DNA from 2 places in the Streptomyces sp. NPDC046859 genome. Region 2 is predicted to be linked to the other one. Evidence: riboswitches for the same ligand, from Rfam matches in the RefSeq annotation. Region 2 holds a riboswitch; the other holds the start of a gene.
The links. A riboswitch is a leader RNA that binds a small molecule or an ion and turns the genes downstream of it on or off. The one in region 2 is predicted to bind S-adenosylmethionine.
Positions count from the first base shown of each region.

Region 1: another riboswitch for S-adenosylmethionine. It lies ahead of thrC (threonine synthase); the one in region 2 lies ahead of ABZ899_RS08330 (aminotransferase class V-fold PLP-dependent enzyme).

Region 1 covers NZ_JBEYXR010000018.1:131,858-140,637, reverse strand. The annotation lists gene ABZ899_RS25545 (DinB family protein) at 1-127, shown strand, start outside; gene ABZ899_RS25540 (hypothetical protein) at 171-740, shown strand; gene ABZ899_RS25535 (NADH:flavin oxidoreductase) at 775-1,902, opposite strand; gene groL (chaperonin GroEL) at 2,122-3,744, opposite strand; gene ABZ899_RS25525 (cold-shock protein) at 4,054-4,260, opposite strand; gene ABZ899_RS25520 (MoaD/ThiS family protein) at 4,704-4,979, opposite strand; gene thrC (threonine synthase) at 4,976-6,259, opposite strand; SAM riboswitch class I at 6,278-6,447, opposite strand; gene ABZ899_RS25510 (glucosyl-3-phosphoglycerate synthase) at 6,608-7,552, shown strand; gene ABZ899_RS25505 (trehalose-6-phosphate synthase) at 7,647-8,780, shown strand, end outside.
Region 2 covers NZ_JBEYXR010000005.1:4,222-13,001, forward strand. The annotation lists gene ABZ899_RS08310 (c-type cytochrome) at 1-436, shown strand, start outside; gene ABZ899_RS08315 (Rieske 2Fe-2S domain-containing protein) at 433-1,482, shown strand; gene ABZ899_RS08320 (cytochrome bc complex cytochrome b subunit) at 1,479-3,116, shown strand; gene trpD (anthranilate phosphoribosyltransferase) at 3,255-4,319, shown strand; SAM riboswitch class IV at 4,392-4,508, shown strand; gene ABZ899_RS08330 (aminotransferase class V-fold PLP-dependent enzyme) at 4,635-6,002, shown strand; gene ABZ899_RS08335 (Lrp/AsnC ligand binding domain-containing protein) at 6,058-6,339, opposite strand; gene ABZ899_RS08340 (rhomboid family intramembrane serine protease) at 6,336-7,085, opposite strand; gene ABZ899_RS08345 (hypothetical protein) at 7,251-7,490, shown strand; gene ABZ899_RS08350 (NYN domain-containing protein) at 7,525-8,780, shown strand, end outside.

The DNA.
Region 1 (8,780 bases), on a different contig from region 2:
GTTCGACGCGGACACGCGGTGGTCGGCCCGCAGGGTGCTGCTGCACATCATCGCCGAGACCGCGCAGCACGCCGGTCACGCCGACATCATCCGGGAGTCCCTGGACGGTGCGAGGACGATGGGCTGAGCGAGGGCGCGAAGGGGTTGGGGAGTGCCCCAGACTGGGGTCCATGAACCACGCCCAGATGACCGCCCTGGGCCGTGCTCTCCGTGTCCTCGGTGAGCACGGCGACGCCCTCACCGCGGACACGCCCGACGCCAGGCTGCACGAGATGAAGGCGGATCTGCGCCGCGCGCTGGAGCTGCTGGACGAGAGCGTCACCGGCGCCGCGCCCGCGACGCGCTGCCCGGAGCATCCGAACGGACCGGTCGACGAGAACGCGCACGACCTGTGCCTGCTCTGCGAGACCCGGCGCCGGGCCGCGCGGCGTTCGGAGTTCAACGGCCCCGACCTGCCCCGCTCCCCCGAGCGCACGGCGCCCTCCCGGTACGGGGTGCGGGGCGACCGCCCACAGCCCCAGCAGCGCTGGCTGCCGGAGCTGTGGAACGGTCAGGAGTGGCAGTTGTGCGGCACCCCGCGCCGCGACCGCCGGGAGGCCGAGCTGTATCTCGCCGCCCAGCGGCGCGGACCGCGCCCGGCGATGGCCTACCGGCTCGTGCACGAGTTCACCGACTACGAGGTGCTGCGGAGCTGGGGCACCCCGGTGAAGGTCGACATCGAGCCGCTGGGCAATCTGTAGGCGCTGCTCGGCCGGGGGGCCCTGGGGGCCGGGGTCAGCTCAGGGTCTTCAGCGACGCGGCGTCGTACGGCTTCAGCTCGTCGAAGCGGCCTTCGAGGACCTTCGCCGCCCAGTGCGGGTCCTGCAGGAGGGCGCGGCCGACGGCCACCATGTCGTACTCCTCGCGCTCCAGCGCGTCCAGCAGGTCGTCGAAGCCCTTGAGGACGGAGCCCTCGCCGGCGAACGCCTTGATGAAGTCGCCGTCGAGGCCGACCGAGCCGACCGTGATGGTGGGCCTGCCGGTCAGCTTCTTCGTCCAGCCCGCGAGGTTCAGGTCGGAGCCGTCGAACTCCGGGATCCAGTAGCGGCGGGTGGAGGCGTGGAAGGCGTCGACACCGGCCGCGGCGAGCGGGGCGAGGATGGCCTCCAGCTCCTGCGGGGTCTCGGCGAGGCGGGCGTCGTACGCCTCCTGCTTCCACTGCGAGTAGCGGAAGACGACGGGGAAGGAGGCGGACACCCGCTCGCGCACGGCGGCCACGATCTCCGCCGCGAAGAGGGTGCGGGCGACCGGGTCGCCGCCGTAGGCGTCGGTGCGGCGGTTGGTGCCCGCCCACAGGAACTGGTCGACGAGGTAGCCGTGGGCGCCGTGGATCTCCACGCCGTCGAAGCCGATGCGCTCGGCGGCCGCGGCGGCGTCGGCGAAGGCGCCGATCACGTCGTCCAGGTCCTGCCGGGTCATCGCCCGGCCGGTGGGCTCGTCGGCGCCGATGCGCAGCCCCGAGGGCCCGACGGCGGGGGCGTCAGCGAAGGGCGGCTGGCCCTGCTCGCGGACCATGCCGATGTGCCACAGCTGCGGCACGATCGTCCCGCCCGCCGCGTGCACCGCCTCGGCGACCTTCGCCCACCCGGCGAGCTGCTCCTCGCCGTGGAACCGGGGCACCCGGTCGCTCTGCCCGGCCGACGGATGCCCCACATAGGTACCCTCGGTGACGATCATGCCGACGCCTGCCGCGGCCCGGCGCGCGTAGTACGACAGGACGTCCTCACCGGGGACACCGCCGGGCGAGAACATCCGGGTCATCGGCGCCATCACGATGCGGTTCGGGACGGTGAGGCCGTTGATCACGGCCGGCCGGGACAGGATCTCGGCCGCTCGGGAGGCGGTGGGCTGGGCGAGGGTCATATGGGGTGCTCCTCGGAAGGGGTTCCGGTCGACTGACCGGGCAGTATGTGCACGTGCATTGTTGCACCACATTAAGCACTTCCCGGCGCCCGGCGCATCCCGCTCGCCCTCCCACCCGCTGTGACCCCGGACACGCCGGAGGGCGACACCTCCTGCGAACAGGAAGTGCCGCCCTCCGCGTAGGACGTGGATCGACCGGAGCCGGAGCCCCGAGGACGATCAGAAGTCCATGTCACCGCCCGGCATGCCGCCGCCGGCCGGGGCCGAGGCCTTCTCCGGCTTGTCGGCGATGACGGCCTCGGTGGTGAGGAACAGCGCGGCGATCGACGCGGCGTTCTGCAGCGCGGAGCGCGTCACCTTGGCCGGGTCGATGATGCCCTCGGCGACCAGGTCGACGTACTCACCGGTCGCGGCGTTCAGGCCGTGACCCGGGGTGAGGTTGCGGACCTTCTCCACCACGACGCCGCCCTCGAGGCCGGCGTTGATGGCGATCTGCTTCAGCGGGGCCTCCAGCGCCAGCTTCACAGCGGCGGCACCGGTGGCCTCGTCGCCCTGCAGCTCCAGCTTCTCGAAGACCTGGGAGGCCTGCAGCAGGGCCACGCCACCACCGGCGACGATGCCCTCCTCGACGGCCGCCTTGGCGTTGCGCACGGCGTCCTCGATGCGGTGCTTGCGCTCCTTGAGCTCCACCTCGGTGGCGGCACCGGCCTTGATGACCGCGACACCGCCGGCGAGCTTCGCCAGGCGCTCCTGCAGCTTCTCGCGGTCGTAGTCCGAGTCGCTGTTCTCGATCTCGGCGCGGATCTGGTTGACCCGGCCCTGGACCTGCTCGGAGGAGCCGGCACCGTCGACGATGGTGGTCTCGTCCTTGGTCACGACGACCTTGCGAGCCCTGCCCAGGAGGTCGAGCGTGGCGTTCTCCAGCTTGAGGCCGACCTCCTCGGAGATGACCTCGCCGCCCGTGAGGATGGCGATGTCGCCGAGCATGGCCTTGCGGCGGTCGCCGAAGCCCGGGGCCTTGACCGCGACGGACTTGAAGGTGCCGCGGATCTTGTTGACGACCAGGGTCGACAGGGCCTCGCCCTCGACGTCCTCGGCGATGATCAGCAGCGGCTTGCCCGACTGCATGACCTTCTCCAGGAGCGGGAGCAGGTCCTTGACCGAGGAGATCTTGGAGTTCGCGATCAGGATGTACGGGTCGTCGAGGACGGCCTCCATACGCTCCATGTCGGTGGCGAAGTACGCCGAGATGTAGCCCTTGTCGAAGCGCATACCCTCGGTGAGCTCCAGCTCCAGACCGAAGGTCTGGGACTCCTCGACGGTGATGACGCCTTCCTTGCCGACCTTGTCCATGGCCTCGGCGATGAGCTCGCCGATCTGGGTGTCGGCGGCGGAGATGGAGGCCGTGGAGGCGATCTGCTCCTTGGTCTCGACGTCCTTCGCCTGCTCCAGCAGGGCGGCGCTGACGGCCTCGACGGCACGCTCGATGCCGCGCTTGAGGGCCATCGGGTTGGCGCCGGCGGCCACGTTGCGCAGGCCCTCCTTGACCAGGGCCTGGGCGAGGACGGTCGCGGTGGTCGTACCGTCACCGGCGACGTCGTCCGTCTTCTTGGCGACTTCCTTGACCAGCTCGGCGCCGATCTTCTCGTACGGGTCCTCGAGCTCGATCTCCTTGGCGATGGAGACACCATCGTTGGTGATCGTGGGGGCGCCCCACTTCTTCTCGAGGACGACGTTGCGGCCCTTGGGGCCGAGCGTCACCTTGACGGCGTCCGCGAGCTGGTTCATGCCGCGCTCGAGGCCGCGCCGCGCCTCCTCGTCGAACGCGATGATCTTGGCCATGTGAAGTGGTCCCTCCAGGACTGGGGGTGATTCCTTCGGACCGCGCCCGCGCCCGCGACGGACGGCTCGCCGGCCGCGTGGTTCCTTGCCCCACCTGGCCTGCGGGCCTCACCGACCCGGTCCTCCTTTGTCACTCTCACCTTCAGAGTGCTAACGCCAATGATTAGCACTCGGGGTACGAGAGTGCAAGGCGCCCGGGCGGGCGGCTGCCCGCGCACAGGGGCGCGCGGGCACGGCGAAGGGCCCGCGCCCCCCAGGAGGCGCGGGCCCTTCGAAGAAGAACGTCGCTGCTGTTCGTCGACGCGTGCTTCAGCTGGTCGCCAGCCGGACCATGTCCGCCTGCGGCCCCTTCTGACCCTGCGAGATCTCGAAATCGACCCGCTGGCCCTCTTCCAGGGTGCGGTACCCGTCCATCTGGATCGCGCTGTAGTGGACGAAAACATCCGCACCACCGTCGACCGCGATGAAGCCGTACCCCTTCTCCGCGTTGAACCACTTGACGGTGCCCTGAGCCATGCCTAACTCCCCTATTACTGGCCCTTGCACAGATCCACACTTCGCGGATCCGGGTCAGACCTCGCCCCCCAATCGGTCGGGGGCGTGCGCCGGAACGCGTCGACCGCGGCTGAATGTATCTGCCCAACTGCCGTCTGCAACAGGTCAATCGGACGAGAAATCCAGGCACGACCGGTCGGGAATGTGGCGACAATTCCGCTGACTTCAGGTCAAGTCGGGCCGGGCAAACGGAACAAAAGCCGCATAGGGCCCGCGGACTTTGGCTACTTCTTGTCGGGCCGGCGGCAGAAATCAAAGACGGCCGGCCTGTGGGCCAGCGACGCGTTCCCCAACTGTACCCCGCTCAACCACACAGAATTGCCTCCTCCGCTTCTCTCACGGAGGAGGCAATTCGCTGAACACTCGGTAACCAGCGTTACCGGAGGTAATGTTCGGTCATCCGGTCAGCCGCCGGCGACGGCCGGAATGATGGAGACCCCTGCGCCGTCCGGGGTGGCGGTCTCCAGACCCTGCTCGAAACGCACGTCGTCGTCGTTCACGTACACGTTGACGAAGCGCCGCAGCTTGCCCTGGTCGTCCAGCACCCGGGCCGCGATCCCCGTGTGGTTCTTCTCGAGGTCGGAGATGACCTCGGCCAGGGTGGCGCCCTCGGCGGCGACCTCGGCCTGCCCGCCCGTGTAGGTGCGCAGGATGGTCGGGATACGAACGGTCACGCTCATGCGAGGCCAGCCTCTCGGAAGGAGTCAAGGTTGGGACGAATCGTCGCGGTGAGGCCCGTACCCGCCACCGCGTCCAGCGTCTTGAGGCCGTCGCCGGTGTTCAGGACGACCGTGGTCTTGGCGGGGTCGAGCACCCCGCTCTCGATGAGCTTCTTCGTGACGCCCACCGTCACCCCGCCCGCGGTCTCGGCGAAGACGCCCTCGGTCCGCGCGAGCAGCCTGATCGCCTCGACGATCTCCGCGTCCGTCACGTCCTCCACGGCACCGCCCGTGCGGCGGGCGATGTCCAGGACGTAGGGGCCGTCGGCCGGGTTGCCGATCGCGAGCGACTTGGCGATGGTGTCCGGCTTCTGCGGGCGGACCACGTCGTGACCCGCCTTGAAGGCGGTGGACACCGGCGAGCAGCCCTCGGCCTGGGCACCGAAGATCTTGTACGGCCGGTCCTCGACCAGACCGAGCTTGATCAGCTCCTGGAGGCCCTTGTCGATCTTGGTGAGCTGGGAGCCGGAGGCGATCGGCACGACCAGCTGGTCCGGCAGCCGCCAGCCGAGCTGCTCGCAGATCTCGTACGCGAGCGTCTTGGAGCCCTCGGCGTAGTACGGCCGCAGGTTGACGTTCACGAAGCCCCAGCCCTCGCCGGCGGGGTCGCCGATCAGCTCGGAGCAGAAACGGTTCACGTCGTCGTAGTTGCCCTCGATGCCGACGAGTTCGCCGCCGTAGATCGCGGCCATGACGACCTTGCCCTGCTCCAGGTCGTGCGGGATGAACACGCACGAGCGGAAGCCGGCGCGGGCCGCGGCGGCGCCCACCGCGCCGGCGAGGTTGCCCGTCGACGAGCAGGACAGGGTGGTGAAGCCGAAGGCACGCGCGGCCTCCAGGGCCTGCGCGACCACGCGGTCCTTGAAGCTGTGCGTCGGGTTGCCGGAGTCGTCCTTGACGTACAGACCGCCGGTGACGCCCAGTTCCCGGGCGAGGTTGTCGGCCTTGACGAGCTTGGTCCAGCCGGGGTTGATGTTCGGCTTGTCCGCCACGTCGGCCGGGACGGGCAGCAGGGGCGCGTAGCGCCAGATGTTCGCGGGGCCCGCCTCGATGCGCTGACGGAGCTTCTCGGTGTCGTATCCCGAGAAGTCGTAGGCGATCTCCAGCGGGCCGAAACACTCCTCGCAGGCGAAGACCGGGCCGAGCGGTACCCGGTGGCCGCACTCGCGACAGGACAGCGCGGCGGCGGGGCCGAGGTCTACGGTGGAGTCGGTGCTGCTTGCAACAGTCTGCACAGCCATGTGAGGCGAGGCCCTTTCTCCTCATCTTCCTCACGACGCATCTCGCCGTGAGACGGATTTGGCACCTTCCCTAGCCGGGAGCCTCGCGGAGACGATCAACGGTGACGATCGACGCTGATCTACGAGAACCGACTGGAGGGTTGCCGGGGCTTCATCGGGCCGTGTCCCTCTGCCCCTCTGGATGAGCGGTATGCGGTTGTCATGCGGTTGTGAACGGCGAGCGACCCCTGACATGCGATGGTCACTCGCGTTGTTCAAGACTGTAACCGAAGGCCAGGACAGTTGAGGGAGCCGTCCGAACCGCGAGATGGATCACCGACGTCGTTCGACAGTGAGGAGCCGCCGACCGTGCTGGAAGAAGTCGAGCGCTGGCTGATCAGCCGCTCCTGGTCCCTGGCCGACCGTCCGCTGCACCACGTGCTGGCCGCCAAGCAACGCTCGGGGCAGTCGGTCTCGGTCGTCCTGCCCGCCCTGAACGAGGAGGAGACGGTCGGCGACATCGTCTCGATCATCGCCCACGACCTCGTGCACCAGGTGCCGCTGGTCGACGAGATCGTCGTCGTCGACTCCGGGTCCACCGACCGCACCGCCGAGGTCGCGGCGGCGGCCGGCGCGCGGGTCGTCCACCGCGACGACATCCTGCCCCGTATCCCCGCCGTGCCCGGCAAGGGCGAGGTGCTGTGGCGCTCGCTGCTGGTGACGGGCGGGGACGTCGTCTGCTTCGTCGACGCCGACCTGCGCGAGTTCTCCTCGGACTTCGTCGTCGGCATCGTCGGCCCGCTGCTCACCGACCCCGGCGTCGACCTGGTCAAGGCGATGTACGACCGCCCGCTCGGCGGCGCGTCCGGGCAGGGCGGCCGGGTCACCGAGCTGATGGCCCGCCCGCTGCTGAACATGCACTGGCCGCAGCTGGCCGGATTCGTACAGCCCCTCGGTGGCGAGTACGCGGCCCGCCGCGCCCTGCTGGAGCAGCTGCCCTTCCCCGTCGGCTACGGCGTCGAGCTGGGCATGCTGGTGGACGCCCTGCACCTGGTGGGTCTGGACGCCCTCGCGCAGGTGGACGTCGGTGTGCGCAAGCACCGGCACCAGGACGGGCAGGCGCTGGGGCGCATGTCCGCCGCGATCTACCGCACCGCCCAGCTGCGGCTGGCGCGCGGGCATCTGGTGCGCCCGGCGCTGACCCAGTTCGAGCGCGGCGCGGACGGTTTCGAGCCACGGACGTACTCGGTGGACACCGAGGAGCGGCCGCCCATGGTGGAGATCGCGGAGTACGCGGCGCGCAGGGTCGCGTGAACGCCGCACCCCGGCCGTATACAGCGCGTACGTGAGCCCCCACTGAGCCGAACCGCACGTTTGAGCGTTTCCGGGCCGGGCTAGGTTGAGGCGTATGGCTTCCCCGCAGACTGCTGCCAAGGTACTGGTCGCCTCGAACCGCGGCCCGGTCTCGTACGAGGTGCGCGACGACGGTTCGCTGCACAGCAAGAGGGGAGGTGGCGGAGTCGTCTCCGGGCTGTCGGCGATCGGCCCGGACGCGGGCGCCCTGTGGGTGTGCTCGGCGCTCTCCGACGGCGACCGGGAGGCGGTGCGCCGGGGCGTCGGCGAGGGCGGCGTGCTGATGCTGGACATCCCGGCCGACGTGCACGCGGACGCCTACAACGGCATCGCGAACTCGGTCCTGTGGTTCGTCCACCACATGCTCTACCAGACGCCGCTGGAGCCGGTCTTCGACGCGGAGTTCCGGCGGCAGTGGGCCTCGTACGAGACCTACAACCGCGCCTTCGCGGAGGCCCTGGCCGAGCGGGCGGCCCCCGGGGCGGCCGTGCTGGTGCAGGACTACCACCTGACGCTGGTGCCCGGGATGCTGCGCGAGCTGCGTCCTGACCTGCGGATCGGGCACTTCTCGCACACGCCTTGGGCGCCGCCGGAGTACTTCGCGATGCTGCCCGACGACATCGCCCGGCAGGTGCTGGGCGGGATGCTCGGCGCGGACCGCCTCGGCTTCCTCACCCGGCGCTGGGCGGACGCCTTCGAGGCGTGCTGCGAGCGGTTCGCCGACGGGCTCGGCGGCACCCGGACCGGGGTGCACGGCCTGGGCGCGGACGCGGACTTCCTGCGGGCGCGGTCGCACGAGGCCGACGTGGCCGAACGGATGGCGGCCCTGCGGGACGAGATCGGCACCGCTCCGGACGGCTCGGTCCGCCGGACCGTCGTGCGGGTCGACCGCACCGAGCTGTCGAAGAACATCGTGCGCGGCCTGCTGGCGTACCGGCAGCTGCTCGACGACCACCCCGAGTGGCGCGAACGGGTGGTGCACGTGGCCTTCGCCTACCCCTCGCGGCAGGACCTCGCCGTCTACCGCGACTACACGGCCGAGGTGCAGCGGGTCGCCCGGGAGATCAACGAGCGGTACGGGACACCCGGCTGGACGCCGGTCGTGCTGCACGTCAAGGACGACTTCGCGCGCTCCCTGGCCGCCTACCGGCTGGCGGACGTGGCGCTGGTCAACCCGATCCGGGACGGC
Region 2 (8,780 bases):
GGGCGCCGGTCCGTCCGTCCCGACGAAGGACCAGTACGACCCCGAGGGCGCGGACATCGGCAAGGGCGGTGAGCTCTTCCGCAACAACTGCGCCCAGTGCCACAACTTCACCGGCAAGGGCGGCGCCCTGACGAAGGGCAAGTACGCCCCGAGCCTGGAGGGCGTCGAGCCCAAGCACATCTACGAGGCCATGCAGACGGGCCCGCAGAACATGCCGTCCTTCCCCGACACCACCCTGTCGGAGCAGAACAAGAAGGACATCATCGCGTACCTGCACGCGGTCAACAGTGACGAGACGGTGAACCCGGGCGGTCTGGAGCTGGGCGGCCTCGGGCCGGTCAGCGAGGGCCTCTTCGCCTGGATCTTCGGCCTCGGTTCCCTGATCGCGGTCGCCATCTGGGTCGCAGCTCGGACCGCAAAGGCCAGGAAGTCATGAGTAGCCAAGACATCCCAGAAGAGAAGCTGCCCGCTGAGCAGGGCGCCCACGTAGCGGTGGCGGACGAGAAGCACCCCTTCGCCGACCCGGGGCTGCCTCCGCACGAGCACCGGATCCAGGACGTCGACGAGCGGGCCGCCAAGCGGTCCGAGCGCACGGTCGCCCTGCTGTTCACGGTGTCCATGCTGGCCACCGTCGGCTTCATCGCCTCGTACGTGGCGATCCCGCACGACAAGTCGATCTTCGTCTTCCCGATCGGTCACCTCAACGCGCTGAACTTCGCGCTGGGCCTGACCCTCGGCGCGGCGCTGTTCAGCATCGGCGCCGGCGCGGTCCACTGGGCCCGCACGCTGATGTCCGACGTCGAGGTGGCGGACGAGCGGCACCCGATCGCCGCCGACCCCGACGTCAAGGCCAAGGTCATGGCCGACTTCAAGCAGGGCGCCAAGGAGTCGGCGCTGGGCCGCCGCAAGCTGATCCGCAACACGATGTTCGGCGCGCTGGCCCTGTTCCCGCTCTCCGGCGTCGTGCTGCTGCGCGACCTCGGCCCGCTGCCCGGCACCAAGCTGCGCCACACGCTGTGGTCCAAGGGCAAGCTGCTCGTCAACATGAACACGAACGAGCCGCTGCGTCCCGAGGACGTCGCGGTCGGTTCGCTGACCTTCGCCAAGCCCGAGGGCCTGGAGGAGCACGACCACGATTTCCAGAACGAGATCGCCAAGGCGGCCCTGATGATCATCCGGCTCCAGCCGGACGACATCAAGGACAAGCACGAACTCGACTGGTCCTACCAGGGCATCGTGGCGTACTCGAAGATCTGCACCCACGTCGGCTGCCCGATCTCCCTGTACGAACAGCAGACGCACCACGCGCTCTGCCCCTGCCACCAGTCCACCTTCGACCTCTCCGACGGCGCCAAGGTCATCTTCGGCCCGGCCGGTCACCCCCTGCCGCAGCTGCGCATCGGTGTGAACGACGAGGGCTACCTCGAGGCGCTCGGCGACTTCACGGAGCCCGTCGGTCCTGCATTCTGGGAGCGCGGATGAGCACTTCAGAGACCAACGAGTCCCGCGCTCGCGGGAAGGCGCCGGCCGGCGAACGCGTCGCCGACTGGGCCGACGGCCGTCTGGGGATCTACTCCCTGGCCAAGGCCAACATGCGCAAGATCTTCCCCGACCACTGGTCGTTCATGCTGGGTGAGGTCTGCCTCTACAGCTTCATCATCATCATCCTCACGGGTGTGTACCTGACGCTGTTCTTCCACCCGTCGATGAACGAGGTGGAGTACCACGGCAGCTACGTCCCGCTGCAGGGCCAGCTGATGAGCGAGGCGTTCAGCTCCACGCTGCACATCTCCTTCGACGTGCGCGGCGGTCTGCTCATCCGGCAGATCCACCACTGGGCGGCGCTGATCTTCCTCGCCGGCATGTTCGTGCACATGATGCGCGTGTTCTTCACGGGCGCGTTCCGCAAGCCGCGTGAGATCAACTGGCTGTTCGGCTTCCTGCTGTTCGTCCTGGGCATGTTCACCGGTTTCACCGGCTACTCGCTCCCGGACGACCTGCTCTCCGGCACCGGTGTCCGCTTCACCGAGGGCGCGATCCTGTCCATGCCGATCGTCGGCACGTACATCTCGTTCTTCCTCTTCGGCGGTGAGTTCCCGGGCGTCGACTTCGTGGCCCGGTTCTACTCGATCCACATCCTGCTGCTGCCGGGCATCATGCTCGGCCTGGTCGTCGGCCACCTGATCCTGGTCTTCTACCACAAGCACACGCAGTTCGCGGGCCCCGGAAAGACCAACAAGAACGTCGTCGGCATGCCGCTGCTGCCGGTCTACATGGCCAAGGCCGGAGGCTTCTTCTTCCTGGTCTTCGGTGTCATCGCGGTCATCGCGGCCATCGCGCAGATCAACCCGGTGTGGGCCATCGGCCCCTACCGTCCGGACATGGTCTCCACCGGCGCCCAGCCCGACTGGTACATGGGCTTCGCCGAGGGTCTGGTCCGCTACATGCCGGGCTGGGAGATCAACCTGTGGGGTCACACGCTGGTCCTCGGCGTGTTCATCCCGCTGGTGCTCTTCGGCGTGGTCCTCGCGGCGATCGCGGTCTACCCGTTCATCGAGGCCTGGGTCACCGGCGACAAGCGCGAGCACCACATCCTGGACCGCCCGCGCAACGCCCCGACGCGCACCGCGTTCGGCGTCGCCTGGATCACGGTGTACATGATCGGGCTGGTCGGCGGTGGCAACGACCTGTGGGCCACCCACTTCCACCTGTCGATCAACGCGGTCACCTGGTTCGTCCGGATCAGCTTCTTCGTCGGACCGGTCCTCGCGTTCATCATCACCAAGCGCATCTGCCTCGGCCTCCAGCGCCGGGACAAGGACAAGGTGCTGCACGGCCGCGAGTCGGGCATCATCAAGCGCCTGCCGCACGGTGAGTACATCGAGATCCACGAGCCGCTCAGCCAGGACGCGATGTACACGCTCACCGCGCACGAGCAGTACAAGCCGGCCGAGATCGGCCCGGCGGTCGACGAGAACGGCGTCGAGCGCAAGGTGAAGGCGTCCGAGAAGCTGCGCGCCAAGCTCAGCAAGTCGTACTACGGCCCGGACGGCCAGATCCCCAAGCCGACCGTCGACGAGTACAAGGAGATCACGAGCGGCCACGGCCACCACTGATCGCTGCACCGCCACACACGCAGAGGGGCCCCGTCCGGTCTTCGGACGGGGCCCCTCTCCGTGTCCGGCGCCTGGATAGGGTGGACCTCGTTGAGACCGATGTCCCGAAGTGCGGGACACCTGACCCTGGAGCGGCTTATGAGCGCTGTGACCCCCGCTGGAGGCGACACCGCGGCGGGCCGTTCCTGGCCCGAGGTCCTGAGCGCCCTGCTGGCCGGCCGGGATCTGAGCGCCGCCGACACCGCCTGGGCGATGGACCGGTTCATGAGCGGCGAGGCCTCCGACGCGCAGATCGCCGGGTTCATGGTCGCCCTGCGCGCCAAGGGCGAGACGGTCGAGGAGATCAACGGCCTGGTCGAGGCGATGTACGCGCACGCGCAGCCGCTGGACATCCCGGGGCCCGCCGTGGACATCGTCGGCACCGGGGGCGACCGGGCCAGGACGGTCAACATCTCCACGATGTCCGCCGTCGTGATCGCCGGGGCCGGCGCCAAGGTCGTCAAGCACGGCAACCGCGCCTCCTCCTCGGCGAGCGGCTCCTCCGACGTGCTGGAGAAGCTGGGGATCAACCTGGACCTGTCGCCCGAAGGGGTGGCCCGGGTGGTCGACGAGGCCGGGATCACCTTCTGCTTCGCCGCCAAGTTCCACCCCTCGATGCGGTTCGTCGGCGGGGTACGCCGGGACCTGGGCATCCCGACCTCGTTCAACCTGCTCGGCCCGCTGACCAACCCGGCCCGCGTCGGCGCCTCGGCCGTCGGCTGCTTCGACACCCGCATGGCGGGGCTGATCGCGGGTGTCCTCGCCGAGCGGGGCTCGTCCGCGCTGGTGTTCCGCGGCGACGACGGCCTCGACGAGCTGACGACGACGGCCACCTCACGCGTGTGGGTGGTACGCGACGGCGTGGTCCGCGAGGAGAGCTTCGACCCGCGGGACATCGGCATCGAACTGGTGCCGGTGGAGGCCCTGCGCGGCGCCGACGCCTCCTACAACGCGGAGGTCGCCCGGCGGCTGCTGGACGGGGAGACCGGGCCCGTCCGGGACGCCGTCCTGCTCAACTCGGCCGCCGCGCTGGTCGCGCTGGACCCCGCGGACGCCCCGCTCACCGAGCAGATCCGGCTCGGCATGGCGAAGGCCGCCGAGTCCATCGACTCCGGCGCGGCCAAGCGGACGCTGGAGCGCTGGGTGGCCGCCAGCAACGCCTGACGAACGAGTGCCGTCCCGCGATCCGGACACGGGTTGCGGGACGACGATCATCTCGCGTACTTTCCCGTACCAGGTCATGAGTGACAGTCATGAGGCCCCGGCCGACTGTCCGGCAACCCTCCGTCCGTGGCGGGGTGCCCCGGGTGAAGACCAGGCCGCAGGCAGCGAGGTCTGCGGCAAGCGCGGATCCCTCACGATTCCAGGGATCCTGGTCGTCGAGGAGTCCTCCGTGAGCAAGCGAATGCGATAGGGCCGCCGAGCCCCGCCTCCGCACACCCTTCTTCACCTTCACTCTTTCTCTCACGGAGTTCCGTCATGTCTGTCTCCAGCGCTGCCTCCGTCCAGGACATCTGTGCCCCGCTGCCCGTTCTGGGCGGCGATGTCACCGTCCCGCTCGTCACCGGTGGCGAGGTCACCTACGCCGCCCTCGACTACGCCGCCAGCGCCCCCGCCCTGCAGCGGGTCTGGGACGACGTGGCCGCCTACGCGCCGTACTACGGCAGCGTCCACCGGGGCGCCGGGTACCTCTCGCAGCTCTCCACCGACCTGTTCGAGAACGCCCGCCGGACCGTCGCCGAGTTCCTCGGCTGCCGCGACGACGACCAGGTCGTCTTCACCCGCTCCACCACCGACTCGCTCAACCTGCTCGCCGCCGCCCTCCCGGCCGGCTGCCACGTCTTCGTCTTCGAGACCGAGCACCACGCCTCCCTGCTGCCGTGGCGCGACGCCGGCGTCACCTTCCTCGACGCGCCCCGCACCCCCGGCGAGGCCGTGCGGACCCTGGAGCGCGCCCTGGCCGACCGCGACCCCCACGGCCCGGCCCTGGTCTGCGTCACCGGCGCCTCCAACGTCACCGGCGAGCTGTGGCCCGTACGGGAGCTGGCGGCGGCCGCGCACGCGCACGGCGCCCGGATCGTGCTGGACGCCGCGCAGCTCGCCCCGCACCACCCGGTGAGCGTCCGCGACCTGGACGTCGACTGGGTCGCCTTCTCCGGGCACAAGCTGTACGCCCCGTTCGGCTCCGGCGTCCTCGCGGGCCGCTCCGACTGGCTGCACGCGGCGGAGCCGTACCTCGCGGGCGGCGGCGCCAGCCGCACGGTGACCCGGCGCGAGGACGGGGGACTCGACGTCGAGTGGCACGACGGCGCCGCCCGCCACGAGGCCGGCTCCCCGAACGTCATCGGCGCCTACGCCGTCGCCTCCGCCTGCAAGGCCCTCACCGAGGCCGGCTTCGACGGCCTGGTCGCCCGGGAGCGGTACCTGATCGAGAAGGTGCGGGCCGGCCTCGCCGAGGTGCCCGAGGTCCGCGTGCTGTCGCTGTTCGGCGACGACGCCCCGCGCGTCGGTGTGATCTCCTTCGTCGTGGAGGGCTGGAACAGCTCCCACTTCGCGGCCGCCCTGTCCGCGGAGTACGGCATCGGGGTCCGCGACGGACTGTTCTGCGCCCACCCGCTGGTGCGGACCCTGCTGGGCAGCGACCCGCAGACCCAGGGGGAGTGCGGTGCCCCGGAGGCGGCGCCGGGCGAGAAGTCCCTCAACGCGATCCGGGTCAGCTTCGGCGCCGGGACGCCGGACGAGCACGTCGAGCGGTTCGTGACGGCCGTGCGGGAACTGGTGACGGACGGCGCCCGGTGGAACTACCGGACCGAGAACGGCCGTTGCGTGCCCGACACCTCGGCCTGAGCGGCCCGCGCCCGGCGGCGCGCCGGCACGGCCGGCGCCGCCGGGAAACGCCGTCTCAGCTGTCGAGGCCGATGGCGAACGCGGCCTCCAGGTCGTGCTGGGAGTAGGTGCGGAAGGCGACGTGGGTGTCCGTGCCCTCGACGCCGGGGATCTTGCTGATCCGGCCCGGGATGACCTCCGCCAGGTCCTCGTGCCGCTTCACCCGCACCATCGCGATCAGGTCGTAGGTGCCGGTGACCGAGAAGACCTCGCTGACGCTGTCCAGCGACGCGATCTGCTCGGCGATCTCGGGGATCCGGTCCACGCTGGTCTTGATGAGGACGATCGCGGTGATCACGGCTTGTTCTCTCCCTCGGGGGCCGGAGCTCGGGTGCTCCTCACTCTAGTGCGCCGCCCGAAGCGCGCCCACGCGTAGCCGAAGCCCAGGCCGAAGCCCACCAGATGCGCCAGGTACGCCACCCCCGGCCCCGGTCCCGCCCGGCCGGCCGCGACCCACTGGACGGCCACCCAGAAGGGCAGCACGATCCAGGCGGGGAAGCGCAGCGGTAGGAAGAGCAGGAACGGCAGCAGGCTTGTCACCCGTGCCGTGGGGAACAGGAAGAGGAACGCGCCGAGGACCGCCGAGATCGCCCCGGAGGCGCCGACCAGAGGCTGGGTGGAGTCGTCGTTCGCGGCCGCGTAGCCCAGCAGGGCCAGATAACCGCAGCCCAGGCAGAACAGCGTGAACTGCACCCGGCCCATCCGCTCCTCGGTCATCGCGCCGAACACGTAGAGGAAGAGCATGTTGCCGAGCAGGTGCACCCAGCTGCCGTGCACGAAGAGGGCCGTGACCGGGGTGAGCGCCGCCCGGGGCGTGCCCGCGAAGAGGTCCGCAGGCACCACGCCCCAGCGGTGGAAGTAGGCCCGCTGCGCGGCGAGCAGCTCCTCGCCGGCGCCGAACGCCGGATTGAGGCCGGCCGCCGGCCCGGCCAGGAACAGCGCGGCGCACAGGACGATCAGTGTGTGCGTCACCGGCGCCGACGGCCTGCGGGCCGCGGTGCCGGACCGGGCCGGGGAGCGCGCCGGGCGCCAGGTGCGGATCATGAATACAGAGCATGACGTAACGGGACGCACTCCCGCAGACCGCCTCGCCGCCGCGGACGGGCGGGCGGCGAGTACCCGCCAGGCCGTAGGGTTACGAGCCACACGCCCCGCCAGCCCGGGGCGTGGCGGACAATAGAAGGCCTAGAAGGAAAGAGCGCGGTCACGATGACGGTTCCCCTGCCCACCGAGACGACGCGGTGGCGCTGCACTCTCTGCGGCAACCTCACCCGCTTCGACGTGACGCGTTCGTCCAAGGTCGTCGAGTACGTCCACCTCGATCTGGCCGGCGAGCCCAAGGTCGAGGAGCGCGAGGTGCTCAGTGAGACGATCGAGGCGGTCCGCTGCCGCTGGTGCAACGCGGTGGACAAGGTGGAGCTCGTGGACAGGCCGGGCGCCGATTCCTGACAGGGACGGCACCGCACACGTATTGGGGTGACGGATGGTGGAGACACAAGGCGGGGGGCCGGACGACGGCGCCGCTGAGGTGCTCGACCGTCCGCTGCCCGACGGTGTGCGCCGCAGGGTCGTGCAGATCGTGTCCGACGGGTTCGGCGGACTGACCGTGGGCGAACTGCCCGCGCAGCTGCGGCAGTACGCCAGATTCGCGCCGAACCGCCGGGCCAAGTTCGCGGGGAACGCGATGGCGGCCGCGCTGGAGACCGATCCGCTGTTCCGCCAGCGGATCGGGGAGAAGCTCAGAGAGGCCCAGCCGGAGCTCACCGGCGCCCTCGACGCCGGCTCGGCGCCCGCGGCCGCGGACCCGCTCGACGTGGCGGCCGCGGCCTATGTGCTGCGGCCCGCGGGCTGGGTCAAGCTGGTCACCGCGGCCGGTGAGGAGGCCCAGCGGGCCGACGCCGAGCGGGCCGGCGAGGAGAGCCGTGCCGAGCTGGAGCGGCTGCGCGAGGAGCTGGCGCAGGCCCGCGAGCACACCCGGCACGAGACCGAGCGGCTGCGCGCGGAGCTGGACGCGGCGAAGAAGGAGGCCGAGTCCCTGCACCGCAAGCTGCGCTCGGCCCTCAGCGACGTCAAGCGCGGCGAGGCGGCCCTGCGCAAGGCCCAGGTCGAGACCGAGGCCGTACGGGCCGAGGGGAACACCCAGGTGTCGGCGGCCGAGAGCGAGACCCGGCGGCTCAAGGCGCGGCTCGCGGAGTCCGAGGCGGCCCTGGAGGCCACCCGCCGCGCCGCCCGCGAGGGGCGCAGCGTGGAGGACATGCGCGTACGGCTGCTCCTGGACACCCTGCTGGACGCCACCCAGGGACTTCGGCGCGAGCTGGCGCTGCCGCCGGTGTCGGTGCGGCCCGCCGAGACCGTGGACGCCGTCGAGCCGGGCCGGATGTCCCCGAAGGACATCGCCGCGCGGGCGCTGTCCGAGCACGACCCGGCCATCCTCGACCAGCTACTCGCCCTGCCGCAGGCGCACTTGGTGGTCGACGGCTACAACGTCACCAAGACCGGCTATCCGCAGATGCCGCTGGAGAAGCAGCGCCTGCGGCTCCTCGGCCAGCTCTCGCAGCTCGCCGCGCAGACCGGCGCCGAGGTGACCTGTGTCTTCGACGGGGCCGAACTGGCCGCGCCGGTGCTGCTGGCACCGCCGCGCGGCGTGCGGGTGCTGTTCTCCAAGCCGGGGGTGACGGCCGACGAGCTGATCCGTCAGCTCGTCCGCGCCGAGCCGCCCGGCCGGCCGGTCATCGTCGC